DNA from 2 places in the Exiguobacterium sp. s145 genome. Region 1 is predicted to be linked to the other one. Evidence: riboswitches for the same ligand, from Rfam matches in the RefSeq annotation. Region 1 holds a riboswitch; the other holds the start of a gene.

Region 1 (7,992 bases):
GGACGACTTTACCCGGTGACCCGATAATGAGCGAACGGGGCGGGAATTTTTTGCCGGACGGGATTAAGGTATTGGCACCGATGATACATTCTTCCCCGATATCGGCATGATCGAGAACCGTCGCCCCCATCCCGACGATTGAGCGCCGGCCGATTTTACAACCGTGTAAAATGGCATTGTGTCCGACCGTCACTTCATCTTCGACGATGACCGGGGCTCCTTCGTAGAGGTGGATGGTCGCATTGTCCTGAATGCTGCAACGTTTGCCGATCGTGATCGGACCTTCATCGCCGCGGAGGACGGCATTAAACCAAATCGTCGACTCTTCCCCGACGGTCACATCGCCGATCAAAAAAGCGCCGGGAGCGACAAAGACATTTGTGGCGAGCTGCGGAGAACTATCACGGTACGGAATCTTCATGAAAACGCCTCTTTTCTAAAAAATGAATTAAAATTCAATCTTACTTAGTATACCATTCCTGACAACGGAAACGGAGGGAGACCATGTCTCGTCTATGCAGCAAATTAAAGATTGATGTCCCGATTATTCAAGGCGGGATGGGGAATATCAGCCATGCCGAACTGACCGCAGCCGTCTCAAATGCCGGAGGGCTTGGAACGATCGGATGCGGGACGATGACACTTGCTGAAGTCAGACAGTTAATCGAAGCAACACGCCGTTTGACATCACGTCCGTTTGCCCTCAACATCGCGATCCGCGTCTCGCCCCATGCCGAACAGTTGGTTGAGTTGGCGATTGAGGAACGGATTCCGGTCGTATCCTTGTCGGCCGGTAATCCGGCTCCTTTTTTGTCCAAGTTAAAGCAGGCGGGGATCCAGACGATCGGAGTCGTTGCTTCGGTCAAACAGGCGATTAAAGCTGAACAGGCAGGGATTGATGTACTGGTGGCGGAAGGCGTCGAAGCGGCGGGCATCAATTCACCGCTTGAGTTGACGACGATGACCTTGATTCCGCAAATTGCGGATCATGTCACGATTCCTGTCCTTGCCGCCGGCGGCATCGGCGACGGGCGTGGTCTTGCCGCTGCCTGGATGCTCGGAGCAGAAGGTGTGCAGCTCGGCACTCGATTGATTGCGACACAGGAATCCCGTGTGCATGAGCAGTATAAACAACATCTTGTGCAGGCGGACGATCTGGAAACACGAATCATCGGTCGTGAAGTCGGACAGGTTCGGCGGGTGTTGAACGGACCGTATGTCGAGGCACTGCAGCCGACGTCACTCACGGCTTTTCAGGAACAGACAAACGAATCGTTTCATATCAAAGGAGCCCTTGAGGGGGACGAGACGGCAGGATACGTCAATGCAGGTCTGATTTCCGGTTTGATTGACGATGTTCCGACCGTCGCGGAGCTGTTTAACCGGATGATGGATGATGCGTTCGGACGGATCGAACGCATGTACCGGACACTCCAGTAGCGTACAAGAAAAAGAAGCCGACCGATCTGGTCTGCTTCTTTTTCTTGTGGTTCAGGACATTTGTCCTTTCAAATGAGTGTAAAATACGTTCTACTCATAATTAGAGAAAAAGGAGGATGAAGATGCAAGGAATCGTTTTTGCTTTATTCAGCGGATTGTTCATCGCATTGCAAGGGATCTTTAATGCCCGGCTCGGTGACGCGGTAGGGCCATGGATCTCCGTGACGATCGTCCATTTCGTCGGTCTGATCGGCTGTTTATTAATTTACGGATTTGTCCGCGACCGAAAAATCGGCGGTTTCCGCACTTTGCCGCTGATTTACGCAAGCGGCGGATTGCTTGGTGTCCTGGTCGTCGTGACGGAACTAACGTCGATTCAATTGCTCGGGATGACATGGGCAATGTCGCTGTTACTTGTCGCCCAGATTTTGTGTGCCTTTGTGATTGATTTGAACGGCTGGTTTGGAGTCATTAAAAAAAGCAGTAATACCGGGCAGTGGGTCGGTGTCGGCTTGATGTTGACCGGCGTCTTGATTTTTTCATTTGCCTGAATGGAATAGGAGGGATTAGAATGGGACTCGGAATGTTTTGTGCCATCGTCGCAGGAATGATGATCAGTTTACAGACCGTTTTAAATGCACGGATGAGTCATGCCTTCGGTGCTTGGGCGACGACGACATTAGTCTTTTTTGTCGGACTGCTCGGGTCGTTGCTCGCATTGATCTTCTTTCGGGGTGGAACGCTTGCGGGGCTGGCCGAAGTCGAACCGCTTTATCTGTTTGGCGGTTTCGTTGGTGTCGGGGTTGTCTTTTGTGTCATGCGGGGAATTCAGTTGCTCGGACCGTCGATTGCGATTTCCGTCGTCCTGATTTCGCAACTCAGTTTTGCGCTCTGTGTCGACGTCTTTGGCTGGTTCGGTTTACCGAAAGTCGAGTTGTCGTTCGGTCAAATCATCGGTCTGGCCGTCATGCTCAGCGGCATCTTTGTCCTGAAACGGTATCAGGTCGCAGAGGATACAGAAGAAGTGGAAGATGTTAAAGTCATTTCCTGAAGAAAAAAAGATATAAAAAAAGAGATCATTTCTTTCACGCCACTTCTACTGGTAAAGTGCGTGAAAGGGTGATCTCTTTTTGAAGCTGAATCAGACAGTGACTTCTTCTTTCCAGGCGACATCGATAAAGGCATCGCGACCGGATGCTTTCCGGTCTTTTTTGTAGTGCGTCGGATTTTTTTTGTGGAAGTCCTGATGGTATTCTTCCGCCGGATAGAAGGCGTGTGCCGGTTCGATCCGGGTGACGATTGGTTGTTTAAAACGGTTTGTCGCCGCTAAGGCGTCACGCGAAGCAATTGCTGCAAGGCGTTGTTCTTCCGTATGATAAAAAATCGCCGGAGCATACTGTGTCCCGCGGTCCTGGAATTGTCCGCCGGCATCGGTCGGATCCGTTTGCGGCCAGTACAGTTCGAGTAACCGTTCGTATGAGAACAGCGCCGGGTCAAATGTAATTTCGACGACTTCGGAATGTCCGGTCGTTCCGGTTTTGACTTGCTCGTATGTCGGATTGTCGACATGTCCTCCTGTATAGCCGGATACGATACTGTGAATCCCCGGCAGTTCCTCAAATGGTGTCACCATGCACCAGAAACATCCTCCTGCAAATGTTGCTTTTTCCATGTCATCTCTCCCTTTCCCTTGGCTTCTTGAGCCTTAATCCTGTCATGTCTGACAGTGAGAAAACGAAAACGACTCCTTTGCTTGGTTGCAAAAGGAGTCGCCGCTTTTTATCAACCAAAGCTTTCGCTTTGCTGGTCGTAGCACCTTGCTGTACGCAGGTTGCTGGGACGTCATCGATCCAGATCTCTCGGTCCACTCTTGATAAGTGTTATATGAAGTTGATGTAAGTTCGTTATCATTGGGATGATAATACCATTCATAAAAGTGGAAAGTCAATCCTTATGTTTGCAGGGCACGAAGAACGGTCGCTCCTAACGTTTTCGCTCCAATCAGTAGAGCCCGCTCATCGATTTCATATTTCGGATGGTGTTGCGGATAAATCGTCCGCCCATCCGTTTTTGCAGAGCCCGTGAAGAAATAACTGCCCGGTACTTTTTCGAGGTAATAGGCAAAGTCATCCGCTGCCATCATCGGTTTCATCTCGCGAACCTGTGCTTCCGGTAAAAAACCGGCGGCTTCCTGGACGAGCTGTGTTTCATCCGGATGATTCCAAAGCGACGGATAACCGGTCGTGAAATCGATCGAATAATCAGCGCCGACTCCGGTGCAGGTCGTCCGGGCGACGAGGTCCACCTGTTGACGTAACTGGTGCCGGAGTTGTTCATTGAACGTCCGGATTTCTCCGACGATCCGGGCTTCACCGGTGACGATGTTCGGAGCCGTTCCGGCGTGGAACGAACCGATCGCAACGATAGCCGGCTCAAACGGATCAACCCGCCGGCTGACGAGATGCTGGAGATTGCAGACAAGCTGGGCACCGGCGACGAGCGCATCCTGTGTCCGGTGCGGGGCCTGGGCATGACCGCCTTGACCATGAACAACGATTTCAAATTCATCGATCGCACATAACGTATGACCGCTGTGATAGCCGATTGATCCGACCGGAAGATCATTTTCGAGGTGGGTGCCGAAGATGGCATCGACACCGTCGAGACAACCGTCCTCAATCATCTGGATGGCACCGCCGGGGAACACTTCTTCACCGTGTTGATGAATGAAGACGACAGTACCTGCCAGTTCATCCTGTATGGCATGAAAAGCAGCGGCCAGTCCGAGAACAATCGCCGTATGACCGTCGTGTCCGCAGGCATGCATGACACCGGGACGAATCGAACGGAACGATAACTCGGTTTCTTCCTGCAACGGTAACGCATCAAAATCGGCCCGGATGGCGATTGTTTTCCCGGGACGTGTTCCTGTCAGCGTCGCGACAATTCCGCTGCCACCGACGTTCGCCCGGTAAGGAATACCGAGGGCGTCATAAAAAGCGGCGATTTTAGCGGGAGTCCGGACTTCCTGAAACGATAATTCCGGATGGCGGTGAAAGTCGCGGCGTAAACGAATCATCTCTGATTCATACTCAGTTAAGTAGGTGAATAAATTTTCTTGCATCGAAATCATCCTTTTCGGTATGTCTTGAGTAAAAACGGGTACAGATAGAGGTAATCAATCAGAGGAGGAATCAACATATGGGTGAAATCATCGTCAATGCCGTTCTTACAGTCAAAGCAGGATTAGCCGATCAAGTCTTTCCGATTTTAAGCACAGTCTACAAAGCAGCACAAAATGAACCGGGTTGCTTGCGTTATACATTACATCAATCGATTGAAAATGAACATCAGTTCATGCTTTATGAAGTGTACCGGGACGAAGAGGCTCTGGAAGCGCATATCGCATCTGATCATTATAAAGCATACCGGGAACAAATCGAGTTATACCTGGAGGATCGTCAAGTGACGAAGTACGTCGAGATGACATTCTAAATCAAGGAAAGAAGGGCGCATGGATCCGAAAGGGGCCATACGCCTTTTTCGTTGTTACATCGATTTAAAGCCGAGGAAATGTTCCTGCCAACGTGGTTCGTAAATCGAATTGATTTGCAGTTGTGAGCCGCCGGCATGAATGAAATATTCATTATCGAGCATGATACCGATGTGTGACGGTCCATCCGTGTACGTATTTTCGAAGAAGACGATATCCGACCGTTTCCCGCTGCTGATTGTCGTCCGTCGATTCGTAAAGAACGCCCCGTACCAGTAGCCGCTGACGTTCGTCCGGCCACCGTATTTCCCGGCTTCATTCGTCGCGTAATGAATCAGTCCGGAACAATCAAACCCACCGTTGGCTGCTGTTTGCGAACCCCATGTATATGGTGTTCCCAAGTGTTTGGCGGCTGCCTGAATCAACTTTTCACCGCGCGATGTATTTTTCTGTGCAATCCGTGTATCCGTCTTGACCGTGACGGCACTGACCGGCAGATAAACAGGGGACCAGCCGGACTGGATGACATAAAAATTACCGACCCGGTACCGGGGATAAACACGTTTTCCCTGTTCCACCAATCCGGCACTTTTCGGACTGACCGGTGTCGCAAAATAAGACGATGTTGCTTTGACCGTATAGATTTTTTGACGGTTAATCGCTTGTTGGGTGTAACGCATATCCGGTTTTGTTGTTCCGATGTACGGATTGATGACATAACCGGTTGTTCCGTTCGGCAAGCGGACTTGCCAAAAGTCATCGTCGATTGCTTTCAGACCAATCAACTTTGTGCCTTTACTCAAATAACCGGCAGGGCGGCTGTAAGCGACATCGGCTGAGAAGAGCGGCGTCTGATCAAAGTGGACATAAAAGACGGTGCCGACTTTCGGGCGCGCGACCGGTTTGTTTAAGCCAAGTCTGCTCGAGTCGACGAAGCCAAATGTCGTTCCAATTTTGACCCGTGTGTAGTAGCCGCTTGTACCGTAAATCGACAGTTGTGCATTTTTCTTCAGAGTGCCGATTTTTCCTGTCAGACTGGCTTTTGGATGAACGACGACTTTATCATCGAGAACGTAACGGATTCCGGTGACATCATACAAATCCGGTTTTTTCGTCACGAGATCGGCTGTCTTGACGTAAGCGTAGACGGAACCAAGCTTAACGCGTGTGTAGGAACCGCTTGTGCCATAAATGTCAATCTGTTCTGCGCGCTTCATTGTACGGATAATCGTTTTTGCCGTCGTGTCTTTAAAAATCGCTGTTGATTTGCTCGCATACCGGAGACCTGTCTTGGCATAGACTTTTGTCGGAGCAAGCGTACTCGTTAAGACGTAGGCGTATTGTTCGCGGAACAGAATCCGGCTGTAGGCACCGCTTGTTCCGTAGACCGTTAACAGCGTGTTCATCTGATGCTGCTTGAGGACGGGACTGGATGCATTAGGTGCGGAACGGATTGCCGTCGGTGTCTGGACGTATAAACGAGCTGTTTTGGCATAGACTTTTAAAGGAGCAAGTGCGCTCGTCAGGACATAGGCATACTGTCCGTTGAATAAAATCCGGCTGTAGGCACCGCTTGTGCCATATACCGTCAGCAAGGTATTTGTCTGGTGTTCTTTTAAGACGGGACTCGATGCGTTAGGTGCTTGGCGGATTGGAGTAGGTGACTGGACATAAAGTCGGGCTGTCTGCGCAAAAAACTCCAGATCGCCTAACTGAGCTGTCAGGACAAATCCATAGACGCCGTTTAAGCGGACGCGTGTATAGGCACCGGATACGCCGTAGATGTCGACGAGTTGATTTTGGGACAATATGCCGAGTGGTGTCCCTGTCGTTGCGGCGGTTGGATAAACGTTGGCAGTTTGTTGGCTGTACTTTTTACCGGTTGCTTCATAGGAGACGACTGGTTTCGTCCCGAGGTGAGCCGTTAAGACGAAAGCATATGTACCGTTCCACTCAATCCGGGTAACATTCCCTGACGTCCCGAATGTCTTGATGGAATCATTTTGTGTCAAAGTGGCAAGCGGCTTTTGTGTGGTGTCGGCGGTCGGATAGACCGGTGTTTTCTGTTGGACGAACCGTTCTCCTGTCGCCGAATAGACAGGGGTTGTACTTAAATCCGCCGTCAGGACGAACAGATAATCGGCATCCTGTTTGACGCGGGTGAAGAGACCGACCTGACCATATGTATCGATTTTGCTGTTTGGCGCAAATGTCTGAGCGGTTGCTGCCGACGAATCTGCCGATGAATACAGGGCTGTCACTTTATTTGTATACTGACTGTCAATTTTCGGATACGTCGGAGTATCCGCCAGTTGGTCTGTCTTCACAAAACGGTAGACACCATCGAGTTTAATGCGGGTAAAGAGACCTTCGACTCCGAACGTCTCGACTTCAGTAGCGGCAGGCAGGGTGCTGACTGCGGCTGTACTTTCCGTTGTTTCAAAGACCGGGGTAGCAGTCTCGGTAAACTGTTTACCGGTCGCCACTTCTGTTTGCTCGTCGACAACGGCGGCTGAATCATTTCCTTCTGCCAGCGGACTGATCGGGAAAGAACTGAACAGCATGACGGAAGCAGCGAGTGACGTGAACCATTTTTTTGAAAGAGGCATCGTATATAAAACTCCATTTCTATAGAAAATTAATTTTTACTCCAATTAAAACTAAGTTTACCATGTTCATTTTTAATGGTGTAAAAAGATATCAAAAAAAGTAAATCATCATCCAAATGATACAAGAGACGGTATGACGTTAAAAAAACGGTACCTCGTGTTAAAGAGGCACCGTCTGAATTATGCGGGATCGTCTTCGTGATCGACTTGCCATTCCCAATCGAGCATGCCGTAAATGAGCGAATCGCGCCAATGATCTTCGAGATAGACGGTTTCACGCAGCTGTCCTTCTTTCGTCATCCCAACTTTCTGAAGAACACGTTCTGAAGCGACATTTCGCGGGTCACACGTGGCAGTAATCCGGTGTAACTCCAGTTTTTCGAATCCGAATTCGAGTAAAAATGCCGCAACGGACGTTGCATAGCCGTTTCCCCATTCATCGGGTGACAG
Region 2 (7,992 bases), on a different contig from region 1:
GAATGGGACATCGTCTTCGGATGATCGCGAAATCAGTCCGCGACCTCGTCGGAAATACGCCGCTCTACGAGATTACTTCATTCGATTTGCCTGCTGGTACGCGGATTTTGGCGAAGCTCGAATGGATGAACCCTGGGGGCAGCGTCAAAGACCGCCTGGGCATTCAACTCGTTGATGCCGCGATCGAACAGGGATATGTGACACGAGGCGGAACGATCATCGAACCGACTGCCGGCAACACCGGCATCGGTTTGGCGCTCGCCGCTAAAAAATATGACCTTCAAGTCATCTGTGTCGTTCCGGAAAAGTTCAGCCAGGAGAAACAGACGTTGATGCGAGCACTCGGCGCGACTGTCGTCAACACACCAACTGAACTCGATATGCAAGGCGCAATTGATAAAGCAAAAGAACTGGGACAAACGATTCCGAACAGCTATGTCCCGCTTCAATTCGAAAACGAAGAAAATCCGGTTACGTATCAGCGGACACTTGGTCCTGAGCTGATGGCGGAGCTGGATCAGATTGATTGGTTCGTTGCTGGATGCGGTTCAGGTGGAACGTTTGCCGGAACAGCGGCGTATTTAAAAGAACGTCTCGGGACAAAAGGTGCAATCGTTGAACCGGAAGGATCGGTCCTCAACGGGGGACCAGCCGGACCGCATAAGACGGAAGGCATCGGGACGGCCAAATGGCCAAGTCTCGTTTCCCGTGACTTAGTGGATGAAATTCATACGATTTCCGATCATGACGCTTTTACGAAAGTCCATGAACTGGCGGCCCGTGAAGGATTGCTCGTCGGCAGTTCGGCCGGCGCGGCACTCGTTGCAGCACTTGATCTGGCACATCGTTTTCCCGGCAGTACCATCGTCACCGTCTTTGCGGACAGTGCCGAACGGTATTTAAGCCAACAAATCTTTGAAAAGGTGGACGAGACACATGCGTAAAAAGACAGCATTGATTCATGGAGGAACAGGCGTCGATCGAGCAACAGGTGCCGTTACACCCCCGATTTATCAGACAAGTACCTACAAACAGGAAAAAATTGGTCAGTTAAAAGAAGGATATGAGTATTCCCGGACAGCGAACCCGACACGGACGAGCATCGAACGTCTGATTGCCGATCTTGAAGGCGGTGCACGCGGTTTTGCCTTCGGATCAGGGATGGCAGCGATTCACGCGGTGTTCAACCTGCTCGAATCAGGCGACCACATCGTCATGACAGATGACGTCTACGGCGGGACATTCCGTTTGATGCAGCGTGTCTTACCGAAGTTCAACATCCAAGTGACGTTCGTCGATACGACGGATCTCGCGGCGACGGAAGCTGCGGTGCAAGACAACACGAAGATGCTGTATGTCGAAACACCGACGAACCCGTTGTTGAAAGTTACAGATATCGCAGCAGTTGCTGAGATCGCGAAACGCAACAACTTGAAACTCGTCGTCGATAACACATTCGCGACACCTTACTTGCAACAACCACTCGCTCTCGGCGCAGATATCGTGCTGCACAGCGCGACAAAATACATCGGCGGTCATTCGGACGTCGTCGCCGGACTTGTCGTTGTCAACAGCGACGAGCTCGGAGAAGATCTTCACTTCATCCAGAACTCGACCGGCGGTATTCTTGGACCGCAGGACAGCTTCCTGCTCGTCCGTGGATTACGGACGCTTGGTATCCGGATGGATGCAATCGAAGAAACATCACACGATCTCGTTCAGTTCTTACAGGAACAGGACGTCGTTTCAAACATCTTCTATCCGGGACTGGCATCACATCCGGGTCACGCGACACAACAGAAACAGGCGACCGGTTTCGGCGGAATGATCAGTTTTGATGTCGGTTCAGCAGAAAATGCGGAGAAACTCGTCGAAGCGACACATTTCTTCACATTGGCTGAAAGTCTTGGAGCGGTCGAGAGTTTGATTTCCGTTCCGGCACGGATGACGCATGCGTCGATTCCAGCAGAGCGTCGCGCAGAACTCGGAATTACAGATGGTCTCGTTCGGATCTCGGTCGGTCTTGAGGACGCGGAAGACTTGAAAGAAGATTTGGCACGTGCTTTCAGTCTGCTTCAACCGGTTTCAGAAAAAACTGTTTGACAAGCAAAATAACCCCTGCTAATATTCAGATTATATTAAAAATAACTAAATACCGATAACTCTTATCGAGAGTGGTGGAGGGACTGGCCCGATGAAACCCGGCAACCGCGGAATTTATTCCGAAGTGGTGCTAATTCCAGCAGACGATTGTCTGCAAGATGAGAGCAAATGGTTTTGTGTACTGAAAAAGTGCGCGCGTTTGCTCTAAAACGTGCGCACTTTTTTTATGTTTAGGAGGGACCGTATTGATTCGCTTACAGGATGTAGGAAAGATTTATCGCTCGAAGCGCGGATCGGTTGAAGCCGTCGTCAATGTCGACTTGTCAATCGAGCGCGGTGAAATTTTTGGAATAATCGGTTATTCAGGGGCAGGGAAATCAACACTGATTCGTTTGCTGAACATGCTTGAGGCACCGACGAGCGGCTCGATTCAAATCGACGGTGTCGAAATGACGGCGCTCAAACCAAAAGAATTACGGGGCGTCCGTAAAAACGTCTCAATGGTGTTCCAACACTTTAATCTGCTTTGGTCACGGACAGTCGAAGAAAACATCATGTTCCCGCTTGAGCTCGGCGGTTATCCGAAAGCCCGTCGTAAAGAACGGGTTGCCGAACTGATTCAGCTCGTCGGACTCGACGGACGTGAAGGCGCTTATCCGTCGCAACTGTCAGGTGGACAAAAACAACGGGTCGGGATTGCCCGGGCACTGGCATCCAATCCGGACGTCTTACTCTGTGACGAAGCGACAAGTGCGCTGGATCCAAAAACGACCGACTCGATCCTCGAGTTGTTGGTCGACATCAACAAAAAATTAAAACTGACCATCGTCTTGATCACACACGAGATGCATGTCATTCAGAAAATCTGTCACCGGGTCGCCGTCATGGAAGCCGGGAAAATCGTCGAACAGGGACCGGTCGCAGAAGTGTTCCGTCACCCGAAACAGGCGATGACAAAAGAATTCGTCAAACAATTGACGTCACCATCTGAAAACGAATTGACGTTTGCGAAATTACGCGAGCGCTATCCGACCGGAAAAATCGTCCAGCTGACGTTCGTCGGTTCGACGGCGGAAAGTCCGATCCTGGCCGAAGTCATGAAAGACTCGAACTTATTATTCAATATCATCGGCGGAAACGTCGGACAGATGCAGGACGGGGCACTCGGAACGCTGTTCATTCAGTTGCTCGGTTCGGAAGAGGAAGCACAAGTGGTCATCGCCAAACTTCAAGCGAGTGACGTTGAAGTGGAGGTGGATCACCGATGAGTACATTTTTTGCAGATGTAGATTGGGATATGGTCTGGGAAGCAACAGGCAGTACGATCTATATGACGGCCGTTGCGGGACTTGCAACGTTTGTCCTTGGACTGGCAATCGGTCTGTTGTTATATGCGACGAACGAAGAATTATTGTTTAAAAACCGGACACTGTATTCCGTGCTCAGCTTTTTAGTCAATATCTTCCGTTCGATCCCGTTTATCATTCTATTGATCCTGTTGATCCCGATCACGAAAATCATCGTTGGATCATTCTTAGGACCAACGGCTGCGCTACCTGCGTTAATTCTAGGTGCAGCACCGTTTTACGGCCGGATGGTCGAACTGGCGCTTCGTGAAGTCGATAAGGGTGTCATTGAGGCGGCTGAATCGATGGGAGCAACGAAGTTTCAAATCATCTATAAAGTCCTGATTCCGGAAGCCTTGCCGGCAATCGTCTCAGGAATCACCGTTACGCTTGTCGCACTCGTCGGTTACACGGCAATGGCCGGGTTAGCCGGTGGTGGTGGACTAGGGGACATGGCCTTCATCGAAGGATTCCAGCGTTCACAAAATAACATCACGGTCATCGCGACACTGTTGATTCTTGTCATCGTCTTCATCATTCAAATTATCGGTGACCTGCTCGTCAAAGCCATCGATAAACGGTAACACCTATCTTATTTAACCTTGGGAGGAATCATTCATGAAACTTTGGAAAAAATTCGTCGGCACAGCAGCCGTATCGGTCTTAGCAGTCAGTCTTGCAGCATGTGGAGAAGAATCTTCATCAGGCGGTGGCGATTCAAAAACACTCGTCATCGGAGCGTCAAACGTTCCCCACGCTGAAATTCTCGAGCACGTCCAAAAAGAATATGAAGCAAAAGGCTATAAACTCGAAATCAAAAAGTTCCAGGATTACGTCCTGCCGAACAAAGCACTCGCTGAAAAAGAAATCGATGCGAACTATTTCCAACACGTGCCGTACCTGGAGCAACAGGAAAAAGAAAACAAAGACTATAAATTCGCGAGTGCCGGCGGCGTTCACGTCGAACCGCTTGGTGTTTACTCTAAAAAATACAAGTCTTTGGATGAATTGCCAAAAGGTGCAACGATCTTAACGAGCTCAAACGTCGCTGAACGCGGACGTGTCTTGACGTTCCTTCAAAACGAAGGACTGATCAAGTTGAAAGACGGTAAAACAACCGATGCACAGCTCAAAGACATCGCGGAAAACCCGAAAAACATCAAGTTCAAAACAAACATCGAAGCGTCACTCTTACCGCAAGCTTACAAAAACAACGAAGGCGACGCGGTCCTCATCAACACGAACTATGCGATTGACAACGGGTTGAACCCGTTGAAAGATACGATTGCACTGGAAGATGAGTCTTCACCGTACGTCAACATCATCGTCACGCGTGACGGCGATGAAAAAGACAAACGCGTCACAACATTGCTCGATATTCTCCACGAGAAAAAGAACCAGGACTGGATCACAAAAGAATACAAAGGTGCGGTCGTACCGGTCAGTAAATAATCTGCTCGATGAATGCATTCTTCCTATATAATGGAAGAATGCATTATTTTTTTGTGCGAAAGGGGGATTTCCATGCAACGTTTGAAACAGCTTCATCCACTGACAGTCGGCGTGTTACTCGGGACGTTTTTCGCCCGGCTCGGAACCTTCATCACGATGCCATTTTTTGCGATTTACTTATCGGTCGTCCTGAAATTCAGTCCGGTTGATGTCGGCTGGATCCTCAGTATCTCGGCCATCGCCAGTCTGGTCATGAGTTTCGTCGGCGGGACATTATCCGACCGCTACGGCCGCCGGACGATGATGCTCAGCGGAACGTTTGGTTTTGTGCTTGTCTTTATCGGACTGGCCCAGGTCGAGACCTTTTGGGCATTCTTCATCCTGAGTGCCTTAAACGGTATTTTCCGGTCCATCTTCGAACCGTCCGCCCGGGCGTTGATCAGTGATACGACCGATGAAAAGAACCGGCTGTTCGTCTTTAACATCCGTTACACCTGCATCAATATTGCAGCTGCGATCGGACCGGGGATCGCCTTGTTGCTCAGTGCCGGCAATACGGCGGTTACCTTCTATATTACGGCGTTCGTTTACTTCGGCTACGGCGTCGCGATTTTCATCCTGTTCCGGCGTCATCCGATCACGGAAAGTCACGGCGGGAAAAAGGTGTCGTTCGGGGCAACGGTCCGTCTGCTGAAGACCGACGTCGCCTTTACGTTCGCACTCGCCGGAATCATCTTCGGTGTCTTCGGATACAGTCAGTTCAACTCGACGTTGCCGCAGTTTTTAACGACGACGACCTTATTGTCCGGGGGAACGAGTCTGTTTGCCTTGTTGATTACGATTAACGCGATCACCGTGCTCGTCGTTCAGTACCCGATCATGAAGTTCGGTGTCAAGACATCACCGCTCGTCTCGATCACGGTCGGTATTGCGACCGTTGCCGTCGGATTATTCGTCATGGGAACGGCCGGTACGGTCTGGCTGATGATCGGCGCGATGTTCATCTTCACATGCGGGGAAGTGATGATGTTTACGATGACGGACATTTTAACGGACAGCTTTGCGACACCGGAATTACGGGGAAGTTACTTCGGGGCGATGGGCTTGACATCGATTGGTCAATCGGTCGGACCGGTCATCGGCGGACAATTGTTACTTTATTTTGGACCGGAACGTCCGCTGCCGATTTTCGGTATTTTAGCCCTCTTGACAGTTCTCGGAATACCACTGCTCTTACTGTCACAGCGGGTTCATCGTCAAACGAAACCGGAAGAAGAGAAGGAAGTCGTCTCACTTTAAAGTCATTCTCACTAAAAGGCTCGGTTTTGAGAAAAAACCATGAGCGATGACGCTTGAATAATGTGGTATGATTCATTAAGATTAGAATGATACTAAATTAGTAACTCTCGTGAACTGAATCGTCAGACACGAAATGAATAGATGGAGGGATTCTACATGAAGGCTTCACACTTAAAGATTGAAGATTTACACGTTGCAATCGACGGCAAAGAAATCTTGAAAGGCGTCAACTTAGAAATCAAAGGCGGCGAAATCCACGCGGTCATGGGACCAAACGGGACTGGTAAATCAACACTCGCATCTGCATTGATGGGTCACCCGACGTATGAAGTGACATCAGGATCAGTCACACTCGACGGCGAAGACGTCCTCGAAATGGAAGTCAACGAACGTGCGCAAGCAGGTATGTTCCTTGCAATGCAATACCCAAGCGAAATCAGTGGTGTGACGAACTCAGACTTCCTGCGTTCAGCAATCAACTCACGCCGCGAAGAAGGCGATGAAATCTCACTCATGAAATTCATCCGTCAACTCGACGCGCAAATGGGTCTTCTCGAAATGCCGGGCGAAATGGCACACCGTTACCTCAACGAAGGTTTCTCGGGCGGAGAGAAGAAACGGAATGAAATTCTCCAAATGACGATGCTGAAACCAGCGATCGCCATCCTTGACGAAATCGATTCAGGTCTTGATATCGATGCGCTTAAAGTTGTCGCAAAAGGTGTGAACGAAATGCGTTCACCTGAATTCGGCTGCTTGATCATCACGCACTATCAACGTCTCTTGAACTATATCGAGCCTGATTTCATCCACATCATGATGGGCGGAAAAATCGTCATGTCTGGTGGTAAAGAACTTGCTCACCGTCTCGAAGCAGAAGGTTATGACTGGGTTAAAAAAGAACTCGGCATCGAAGAAGTCGAAATCGAAACAAAAGCGTAAGACGAGGGAGGAAGCATGATGACTGTAGAACTGAATCTTGCCGTAAATCGCGAGGCAGTGGCAGAACGTGCGACTCGCTTAGGGGAACCGGCTTGGATGATTACCAAGCGTCAAGATGCACTTGATCTTGCCCCGACGCTCGCATTGCCAAAAGTAGAAAAAATTAAAATCGGTGGCTGGAACTTCACAGAAGGTACAGCAGATCTCGAAACGGTAACTGGTTTGACACCGGATATCGAATCGTTGATCGGTGAAAACCGTGACCATATGCTGATCACGCGTAACGGACAACTCGTCCACGCGCAAAACAGCGAAGCGACGAACGGCGTCATCTTCACGACGCTTGAAGACGCAATGAAGCACCATCCGGAGCTCGTCGAGAAATACTTCATGACAGAAGGCGTCAATGTCAACGAAGATCGTCTCGCAGCACTCAACGCAGCACTCATGAACGGCGGTACATTCCTGTATGTACCAAAAGGCTTGAAGTTGACTGTTCCGATGCAGGCCATCTATACGCTGGAACAAACAGGCGGTGCGTTGTACCACCATGCGATCATCATCGCAGATGTCGACAGTGAACTGACGTATATCGAAAACTTCGTCTCTTACGGCGAAGAAGCCCATAACGTCAACGTCGTGACAGAAGTCTTCGTCGAAGACAATGCGAAAGTTCTTTTCGGAGGCGTCGATACGCTTGCGAAAGGTGCTGTGACGTATATGAACCGTCGCGGTGTCGTCAAACAAGGCGCGAAGCTCGAATGGGCACTCGGTCACATGAATGACGGACACACGATCACGGAAACGAAAACACACCTCGTCGGTAATGATTCGTTCTCGGACACGAAAG

The links. A riboswitch is a leader RNA that binds a small molecule or an ion and turns the genes downstream of it on or off. The one in region 1 is predicted to bind S-adenosylmethionine.
Region 2: another riboswitch for S-adenosylmethionine. It lies ahead of KNQ07_RS08955 (methionine ABC transporter ATP-binding protein); the one in region 1 lies ahead of msrA (peptide-methionine (S)-S-oxide reductase MsrA).

What each region holds. Positions count from the first base shown of each region.
Region 1 is NZ_JACSMV010000010.1:8,525-16,516, reverse strand. Features, by position in the region: gene KNQ07_RS09285 (gamma carbonic anhydrase family protein) at 1-421, opposite strand, end outside; gene KNQ07_RS09280 (NAD(P)H-dependent flavin oxidoreductase) at 505-1,440, shown strand; gene KNQ07_RS09275 (DMT family transporter) at 1,563-1,991, shown strand; gene KNQ07_RS09270 (DMT family transporter) at 2,012-2,491, shown strand; gene msrA (peptide-methionine (S)-S-oxide reductase MsrA) at 2,582-3,112, opposite strand; SAM riboswitch class I at 3,217-3,320, opposite strand; gene KNQ07_RS09260 (M20 metallopeptidase family protein) at 3,392-4,564, opposite strand; gene KNQ07_RS09255 (putative quinol monooxygenase) at 4,642-4,935, shown strand; gene KNQ07_RS09250 (SH3 domain-containing C40 family peptidase) at 4,990-7,542, opposite strand; gene KNQ07_RS09245 (GNAT family N-acetyltransferase) at 7,723-7,992, opposite strand, start outside.
Region 2 is NZ_JACSMV010000009.1:51,382-59,373, reverse strand. Features, by position in the region: gene KNQ07_RS08970 (S-ribosylhomocysteine lyase) at 1-24, shown strand, start outside; gene KNQ07_RS08965 (PLP-dependent cysteine synthase family protein) at 21-944, shown strand; gene KNQ07_RS08960 (bifunctional cystathionine gamma-lyase/homocysteine desulfhydrase) at 937-2,103, shown strand; SAM riboswitch class I at 2,163-2,268, shown strand; gene KNQ07_RS08955 (methionine ABC transporter ATP-binding protein) at 2,349-3,371, shown strand; gene KNQ07_RS08950 (methionine ABC transporter permease) at 3,368-4,033, shown strand; gene KNQ07_RS08945 (MetQ/NlpA family ABC transporter substrate-binding protein) at 4,068-4,901, shown strand; gene KNQ07_RS08940 (MDR family MFS transporter) at 4,974-6,200, shown strand; gene sufC (Fe-S cluster assembly ATPase SufC) at 6,357-7,142, shown strand; gene sufD (Fe-S cluster assembly protein SufD) at 7,161-7,992, shown strand, end outside.